Regions from separate parts of the Kribbella sp. DT2 genome, predicted to be linked through region 2. Evidence: riboswitches for the same ligand, from Rfam matches in the RefSeq annotation. Region 2 holds a riboswitch; the other holds the start of a gene.
What was found. Region 2 has a riboswitch for S-adenosylmethionine ahead of thrC (threonine synthase). Riboswitches for the same ligand answer to the same signal wherever they lie in the genome.
Positions count from the first base shown of each region.

Region 1: linked by a shared signal. The riboswitch ahead of ACLQ2O_RS32820 (aminotransferase class V-fold PLP-dependent enzyme) and the one ahead of thrC (threonine synthase) in region 2 are both predicted to bind S-adenosylmethionine.

Region 1 is NZ_JBNCLH010000009.1:126,401-130,809, reverse strand. Features, by position in the region: gene ACLQ2O_RS32830 (hypothetical protein) at 1-1,084, shown strand, start outside; gene ACLQ2O_RS32825 (DUF4184 family protein) at 1,085-1,852, opposite strand; SAM riboswitch class IV at 2,138-2,251, shown strand; gene ACLQ2O_RS32820 (aminotransferase class V-fold PLP-dependent enzyme) at 2,267-3,631, shown strand; gene ACLQ2O_RS32815 (prolyl oligopeptidase family serine peptidase) at 3,721-4,409, opposite strand, start outside.
Region 2 is NZ_JBNCLH010000008.1:136,279-140,687, reverse strand. Features, by position in the region: gene ACLQ2O_RS30675 (VOC family protein) at 1-268, shown strand, start outside; gene ACLQ2O_RS30670 (GNAT family N-acetyltransferase) at 258-689, shown strand; gene ACLQ2O_RS30665 (ubiquitin-like small modifier protein 1) at 741-1,019, opposite strand; gene thrC (threonine synthase) at 1,016-2,284, opposite strand; SAM riboswitch class I at 2,296-2,436, opposite strand; gene ACLQ2O_RS30655 (helix-turn-helix domain-containing protein) at 2,547-3,512, opposite strand; gene ACLQ2O_RS30650 (cation:proton antiporter) at 3,734-4,409, opposite strand, start outside.

The sequences.
Region 1 (4,409 bases), on a different contig from region 2:
CCGGCTGATCATGCTGGTCGCCGGACTGACCGTTGCTGCCGTGACGACCGGCGCCACGCTGGCGGTCCGGAAGGTTCCGCAGGAGAGCGTGAGCGCGGCCGGCCCGCTGAGTGGAGCGCCGGCCCCGAGCGCCGCCCAGCCCCAGGTGAAGGTCGACCTCGCCAAGCTCCCCCAAGGCCAGCTCCCGCAGATGGCCTTCATGGTCGACCGGGTCGTCCGCGGAGGGACAGGACCCGTCGCGACGGTGCCGGGCAAGCAGCCGATCGAGCAGGTCGTGCGCTTCGGCGGCGGACTGCTCGCGGTCCTCTCCACCGGGGACGTGACGAGCGAGCTCAGGCGGGTCGAGCCGTACGCCGAGGCGTTCAGCCCTGGTCGAGTGGCCGGCGTGACCAACTTGGTGGCATCGGCCGAGGAGGACCTCGCCGCGTACGCCGTGGCCGGCCAGAGCGCGGTCTACTGGGTCGACTCACGGGACACCGAGCTGGTCCAGCGGTCGCTGAAGCGACCCGAGTACGGGCGCACCGCGGTGCTGGCTGTCCGCGGGGACCTCGTCTACTTCAGTGCCGAGGGCAAGGGGTACCCGGCGCCGGAGACCTACTACCGCTGGGACTCCAGGTCCGGCCAGGTGACAGCGGTGAAGACCGTCCACGGGTTCGAGGGGCTCAACACCGCAGGCACCGCGGCGGCCGACTTCGTCAGTGGTGCGGCCCAGACGTTCTGCAGCGCGGTCACCGAGCTCGAGAGTGGCAAGCGGAGATTCCTGACGTGCAAGTACTCGCTGGACGGGTTCACGCCGGACGACCGGACCGTGGTGGCGAGCGAAGGCTTCCGCGACGGTGGGGCCGAAGCCTTCACCGCGGCGCTGGACGCGACCACCGGGCAGGTACGGCGGCAGTGGGTCGGCGCCCAGTTCGTGATGGCCGTGGCCGAGGACGACAACCACCTGCTGATGGTGGTCGACTCCGGCGAGGACACCGCGGTCGGCATCATCCGCTGCAGCATCGGTACGGGGACGTGCGAGATGGCACTGCCGAGGGACCGCTACGGCCGGGACAAGGTGCAACTGCTCGGCGCCCGGACCTGATCAGGTACGGCGAAGCCGGAGCGCCTGCCAGACGAGCACGTAGATGGCCAGCGCCGCGACAGCGCCCGAGGCCAGACCGGTGAGCGCAAACCGTACGACGGCCTCACCGACCAGCTCGTCGGAATCGGCGGCAGCACGACATACCGTGATGACGGCGAAGGCCAACGCCAGTAGGCAGGCAGCTGCGAGTACGCCGTACCGGATGCCCGTGCTCAAGCCGCCAGTGACTGGCTCAGCGGTCGTGCGGCGCCACCAGAAGTAGAGGTAGACGGCGATGGCGAGTACGCCGCCGATGCTGCTGACGTACTGGAGGACCCGGTTGACGTCCCACGCCGGAGTGATCGCCGAGCTCAGGAACGACCAGTGCTGGACCAGGTAGCCGTCCCCGTGGGTGAAGGAGTCCCACGCCACGTGCGTCAGGCCTCCTACGAAGACCGAGATGACGATCCACAGGAGGCTGGGGCGTTCACCGGCAGGGAGGCGGCCGGCCAGGGACGGCGGGGCCAGGGCGATCAGGGGGCGCTTCAGGATCAGCTGGTAGACCAGCAGGGCAAGGAGCGCCAGCAGCGGGTCCAGCCAGAACGCCGAGCTGAGCTCGTGCGTGAGGGTCAGCGTGAAGTTCCCGTGGATGTAGCGGGTCGCGAGCGTGTAGAGCGGGCCGATGTAGAGCAGGTCGGGCGCGAGCGCCCCGGCCACCAGGGCCGAGGCCACGAAGGGACGCCGCAGCAGCGGGAGGACGGCGGCCGGGTGGGCCAGCGGGAAGGGCACCGCCGCAGCGTAGGTGCTTAGGGGCTCAAAGCAACCGACCGGGCCGGTCAGCGAGGGGCGCCCGCTCCCACCGATCAGCGCCCGGCCCCGCCCGATCAAGCCCCGTGACCCCGTCCAGGTGCTCGCGCGCCAGGTCGCGTGCCCGCAGTGCCGGGCGGACTCGCCGATCAGATCCGCCCGTCCTGAGCGCACCTCATCAAGCTCGTCTCAGCAGGTGGCACGGAATCTCAAACAGCGAGATAGCTGCTAGCGCATCCACCGGTCCGTTGCTTACCGTCGTGGGCAGGTCATGAGAGCCAGCGACAAGCCCCGGCTAGCTGGACGGCAACCCTCCACCGCGGTGGGGTGCCCCGGGTGAGGACCAGGCCGTGCGGACACCCCGTTCGGCAAGTGCGGACTTCCGGGAGCAGCAACATGTCGATCCTCTCCATCCTCGAGCCGGCCACCAGCACCGCCCAGCGGGCCGCTGTCACCCGGCTCACCACCGGCAGCATCCCCGCCACCGTCGGCGCCGACCTCCTGGTCCCGCTGGCCGACGGCCGGGTCACCGACTACGCGAACTTCGACCACGGCGCCAGCGCCCCGTGCCTGGAGTCGGTACGCCGTGCCGTCGAGGCCGCGCTGCCGTCGTACGCGTCGGTGCACCGCGGCAACGGGTACGCCTCCCGGATCACCACCCAGTGGTACGAGCGGGCCCGCGCCGAGGTGCACTCGTTCGTCGGCGCCCGCGAGGACGACCAGGTGGTCTTCACCCGGCAGACCACCGACGCGCTCAACCTGCTCGCCAAGGCGCTGCCCGCCGACGCGACCGTGATCGTCTTCGAGTCCGAGCACCACGCGGCCCTGCTCCCCTGGCCGGCCGAGCGGACCATCCGCCTCGCGGCCCCGACGAGCAGCACCGGTGCGGTCACCGCTGTCGCCGACGCGCTCCGCCAGGCGCCGGAGGGCCCGCGGCTGGTCGTCGTGACCGGCGCGAGCAACGTGACCGGTGAGATCTTCCCGATCGCCGAGCTGACCGCCGTGGCCCGCGCCCACGGCGCCCGGATCTGTCTGGACGCCGCCCAGCTCGCCCCGCACCGTGAGGTGAACATCGAGCAGCTGGACGTCGACTGGGTCGCCCTGTCCGGCCACAAGCTCTACGCCCCGTACGGCGCCGGCGCGCTGATCGGCCGGGCCGACTGGCTCAACGCCGCCGCCCCCTACCTTTACGGCGGTGGCGCGACCTCCTCCGTCACCGCCGACGCCACCGTCTGGAACGAGGGCCCGGCCCGCCACGAGGGCGGCTCCCCCAACGTCATCGGCGCGATCGCCCTGGCCGCCGCGTGCGCCGCGATCAGCCGGCACCGTGAGGCGATCGAGCAGCACGAGCGCAGCCTGCTCGCCCGGCTCCGCACCGGCCTGGCCCAGATCGACGGCGTCACGACGTACGACATCTTCGGTGCGGACGCCGACCGCGTCGGCACTGTCTGCTTCACCGTTGCCGGGATCAGCTCCACCCTCACGAGCGCGGCGCTCTCGGCCGAGTACGGCATCGGCGTCCGCGACGGCAAGTTCTGCGCGCACCCGCTGGTCGGCCACCTGCTGCAGGACTCCCCCGAGCACGCTACGGCGGTCCGGGCGAGCCTCGGCCTCGGCACGACCCGCGAGCACGTCGACCGCCTCGTCAACGCGGTCCGCACGCTGGCCACGCAGGGCTCGAAGCACCAGTACGAGGAGTCGGCCCACGGCTGCCAGCCGGCCGACGACCCGCGCGACCTCGAGGCTCCCCGGATCTGGTGAACCTCCACCACTCACCAACCCGCCGACGAAGGCCGACCCACCGCTCGGCGAGGCCGTCCAAGGCGACCCAGCCAACGGGTTGGTGAGTGCTACAGCTCCGGCGAAAGACCTGTGTGGTGAGCGGCGAACGCCAGCAGGTCGGCCCACTCGGAGGCGACCATGGCGGCGGGTTTCCCGAACCCGTGGCCGGTGTCGACCTCGATCCTGCTCAGCACCGGAGCGTCCCCCGCCTGCGCGTGCTGCAGCGCGGCGATGAACTTGTGGCTGTGCAGCGGCACCACCCGGTCGTCGTGGTCACCGGTGACCACGAGCGTCGCCGGGTACGCCGTACCGTCGTGCAGGTTGTGCAGTGGTGAGTAGGCCAGCAGGTCCTCGAACTGGGCCGGGTCGTCGGGCAGACCGTAGTCCGACGCCCAGCCTGCTCCCACGGTGAAGAGGTGGAACCGCAGCATGTCCAGTACGCCGACGCCAGGCAGTGCGACAGCGAAGAGGTCAGGCCGCTGCGCCATCACCGCTCCGACCAGCAGGCCACCGTTGCTGCGGCCGTGGATCGCCAGCTGCGCCGGTGTGGTCACGCCGTCAGCAACCAGGTGCTCGGCGACCGCGATGAAGTCGTCGAAGACGTTCTGCTTGTTCGCCAGCCGCCCGGCGTCGTGCCACTCGCTGCCGAACTCGCCACCGCCCCGCAGGTTGGTGACCACGAGCACTCCCCCAGCAGCCAGCCACGCGGGCCAGCCCGGCCGGTAGTCGGCGAAGACCGGGATGCGGAAGCCGCCGT
Region 2 (4,409 bases):
CACGCTGGTCAAGCAGTACGCCGCCCACCTGGTCGACCGCGGCGAGCACGACCTGGTGGCCTTCGTCATCGAGACACCTGACCCACAAGAGGCCGCGCGCTGGCTCGGCGAGCTGACCGGGCTCACGCCGTACGACGTCAAGCTCCCGCTGCCCGGCGGAGAGGTCTGGTTCGAGGAGGGCCCGGCCGACCGACTCACCGCACTCGTCCTCACCGGCCAACCATCCACGCACGAGATCCTCGGGCTGGAGCTCCGCCATGTTTCGTGAGGCGCGGGAGGACGACTTCGACGCGATCGCCAGGCTCTACCAGCAACTGCACCCGGAAGAGCCGCTCCTGACCGACCGCTCGGGCTTCGACACGATCATCGCCTCGGAGTCGTTCCGCCTGTACGTGCTCGAGAGGGACGGCGCGGTCGTCGCCACGACGTACCTGAACCTCGTCCCCAACCTCACCCGCGGCAGCAGACCGTACGCCGTGATCGAGAACGTGGTGGTGGACGAGCAGCACCGCGGCACTGGACTGGGCCAGGAGATCATGGCCGGCACGCTGCAAGCAGCGTGGGACGCCGGGTGCTACAAGGCGATGCTGATGACCGGCTCGAAGCGTGAGTCCACGCACGCGTTCTACCGCGCGTGCGGGTTCCGCGATGACGTCAAGCAGGCGTTCCAGGCGCGGCCGCCGGCCTAGAAACACCGAAGCACCCCTCGGATCGAGGGGTGCTTCAGCGGAGAAGAAGGTTCAGCAGCCGCCGGCGACGGCCGGGATGATCGAGACCTGCCCGCCGTCCTTGATCGCCGTCTGCAGGCCCTCGGAGAAGCGGACGTCGTCGTTGTCGACGTACACGTTGACGAAGCGGCGCAGCTCGCCCGAGTCGTCCAGGACCCGGCTCTTGATGCCCGGGTACGACGAGTCGAGCGACTCGAGCACCTCGCTCAGGGTCGAGCCTTCGACGGAGACCTCGGACGCGCCCTGGGTGTAGGGGCGCAGGATGGTCGGGACGCGGACACTGACGCTCACTGCAGACCTGCCTTCACGAAGGCGTCGTACGACGCGGGGATGGTCACCTTCGGGCCGACCCGGTCGGCCACCGCGTCGAGCGTCTTCAGCCCGTCGCCGGAGTTGATGATCACCGTCTCGGCCTCGGGGTCGAGCTGGCCGGTCGCGATCAGCTTCTTCAGCGTCGCGACGGTCACCCCGCCCGCGGTCTCGGTGAAGATGCCCTCGGTCCGGGCCAGCAGCTGGATGCCCTCGATGACCTCTTCGTCGCTGACGTCCTCGATCACACCACCGGTACGCCGGGCGACGTCGAGCACGTACGGCCCGTCGGCCGGGTTGCCGATCGCCAGCGACTTCGCGATGGTGTCCGGCTTGACCGGCTTGACCACGTCGTGGCCGTCGCGGAACGCCTGCGCGACGGGTGAGCACCCGGTCGCCTGGGCGCCGTAGATCTTGTAGTCGGTCGCGTCGACCAGGCCCAGCTTGCCGAGCTCGGTGAAGCCCTTGTCGATCTTGGTCAGCTGCGAACCGGACGCGACCGGGATCACGACCTGCTGCGGGATCCGCCAGCCGAGCTGCTCGGCGATCTCGAAGGCCAGGGTCTTCGAGCCCTCGGAGTAGTACGGCCGCACGTTCACGTTGACGAACGCCCAGCCCTCCTCCTCGCCGGCGATCTCGGAGGCGAGCTTGTTCACGTCGTCGTAGTTGCCCTCGACGGCGACCAGCGTGCCGCCGTACACGGCGGTGGTGATGATCTTGGGACGCTCGAGGTCCTTGGGGATGAAGACGACGGAGCGGATCCCGGCCCGGGCGGCGGCCGCGGCGACGGCGTTGGCCAGGTTGCCGGTGGAGGGGCAGGCGAAGACCTTCATGCCCAGCTCACGGGTGGCGCTCAGGGCACTCGCGACCACACGGTCCTTGAAGGAGTGCGTGGGGTTGCCCGAGTCGTCCTTCACCCAGAGCTTGCGCAGGCCCAGCTCGCGGGCCAGGTTTCCGGCGTCGATCAGCCGGGTGTAGCCGGGCTCGGTGTTCGGGTAGCTGGCCACGTCGACGGGGACGGGCAGCAGCGGCTGGTAGCGCCAGATGTTCTTGGGACCGGCCTCGATCTGCTCACGAGTGATCGTCGGGAACTCGTACCCGACCTCGAGAGGACCGAAGCACTCCATACAGGCGTAGAACGGACCGAGCGGCGACTTCGCGCCACAGGCCCGGCAGCTGAGGTGCGTACCGTTGCCGAAGGCCCCTTCACGGATGGTGTGGGGCGTGGCGGCGGTGGTCTGGCTCATGGAGAGGTTCCTCCTCATCTTCCCCGGGCGCCGGATCTCGGCGTGGGACGGATTTGGCACCGGTCCACCGCGAGCACCCCAGGACGGGGCCTCCACGGGGAGGGTTGCCGGGACTTCAACGGGCCGTTTCCCTCAGTCCCTCTGGATGAGCAGGTTCGAGGTTACCCAATCGGGTCCATATTGTGTCTTGTGATCCCACCATGCGAGACGTCGGATCTCAGCCTGGCACGACCCTCCGAGCTCGACTTGCAGGCCCCCGCAGTCACCCCGTACGGCGGGCGCGGAAGGTCCGCCGGTACGCCGACGGCGACGTCTGCATCGTCCTGCCGAAGTGGTGCCGGAACGTCACCGGCGTCGCGAACCCGGCCGCGACGGCGATCTCCTCGACCGGCGCGTCGCCGGCTTCCAGCATCGCCAGCGCCGCCTGGATCCGCTGGGCGATCAGCCACTTCGCGGGCGTCGTACCGGTCTCGCGGGTGAAGTGCCGCAGGTACGTCCGCGGGGACAGCCCGGCCTCGCGGGCCAGATCCGGTACGCCGATCGGCTCGGCCAGGTGCTCCAGCGCCCAGCCGAGACTGCGCGCGACCGGGGCGTCGACCGGGTCGGGCGGCATCGGGGACTCGATGTACTGCGCCTGCCCGCCCGACCGGTAGGGCTGGATCACCAGCCGCCGGGCGACGGCGTTCGCGACGGCGGCGCCGAGGTCCTTGCGGACCAGGTGCAGCGCGAGGTCGAGACCGGCCGCGCAGCCGGCGCTGGTCAGGACGTCGCCCTCATCGGTGTAGAGCGGCTCGGGGTCGACATCGATCGCGGGGTAGCGCTCGCTCAACTGGCCGGCGTACCGCCAGTGCGTGGTCGCGCGGCGACCGTCGAGCAGTCCGGCGGCGGCCAGCGCGAAGGCGCCGGAGCAGATCGAAACCATCCGGGCTCCTCGCGCGTGTGCGCGCTGGAGGGCCTCGATGAGCTGCGGAGAGATGGTCTCGCCCGGATCCTTGATGCTCGGCACGACGACGGTGTCCGCGGCGGCGAACTCGTCCAGCCCGTACGGCGTGGAGAGCGTCGCGCCACCGATCACACGGACCGGATCCGGGGCCTCGGTGCAGATCTTCAGGTCGTACCAGGGCTCGTCGATGTCGGGCCAGACCAGGCCGAACACCTCGATCACGATGCCCGCCTCGAACGCGGTCATGCCGTCGTACGCGAGCACGGAGACGGTTCTCGAAGCCATGTCGAAATCTTAGCGGTAAGCGTCTTCTACGCCACTTCTGCGGACGCGCTCAGGCTCGGAGGATGGAATCATGATCGAGAAGCTGAAGGACTTTCTGGCCGGGATCCACGCCGCGTCCGCCGTCCGGCACGGGGCCGAGCCGCCGGCTCGGGCGCGCCGCGTTCCGTCGTACGGGCCGGCGCCGAAGGTGCGCGGGCGGGTGGCGCGCACTCGTCGAGAGGTCAGGCCCCGCGGCGGCGTTCGAGCATTCGCATCAGCGGAGTCGCCGCGATGCCGTGTACAACCACGCTGAGCACGACGGTGAAGCCGACGGTCGCCCACAGCCAGGGCAGGTCGTCGGCGAAGTCCGACCCGGCGTACGCGAGGTAGAAGATCGAACCGACCCCTCGGACGCCGAACGACGCGGTGACCCAGCGCTCGGAGCGACGCAGCGGGGTCTTGCGCAGGCTGATCCAGGCGGTCAGCGGGCGGATGACGACGATCAGGAGGACACCGAGCGCGACGCCGGTGAGGTCGAGCGGCTCGAGCAACCCGCCGGTCACCGCGACGCCGAGCAGCATCAGGATCCCCCAGGTGAAGATGTGCTCGAGCTGCTCGAGGAACCCGTGCAGGTCCTCGTGGAAGTCGTGCCCGCGCTCCTCGTTGCGCAGGGTCAGCGCGGCGACGAAGACGGCGAGGAAGCCGTACCCGTGCAGCACTTCCGCGAGGCCGTAGACCCCGAGCGTCATCGCCAGCGCCAGGACGGGCTCCCGCGAGTCCGCCAGCCGGAAGCTCGGTGAGGGCGCCGAGAACGCCATCCGCCCGAGCAACCATCCCGCGGCGGCACCGATCGCGACCCCGATCACGGTCTTGCCGATCAGGTCCCAGGCGATCCACTCCAGCGCCCAGTCCCCGAGC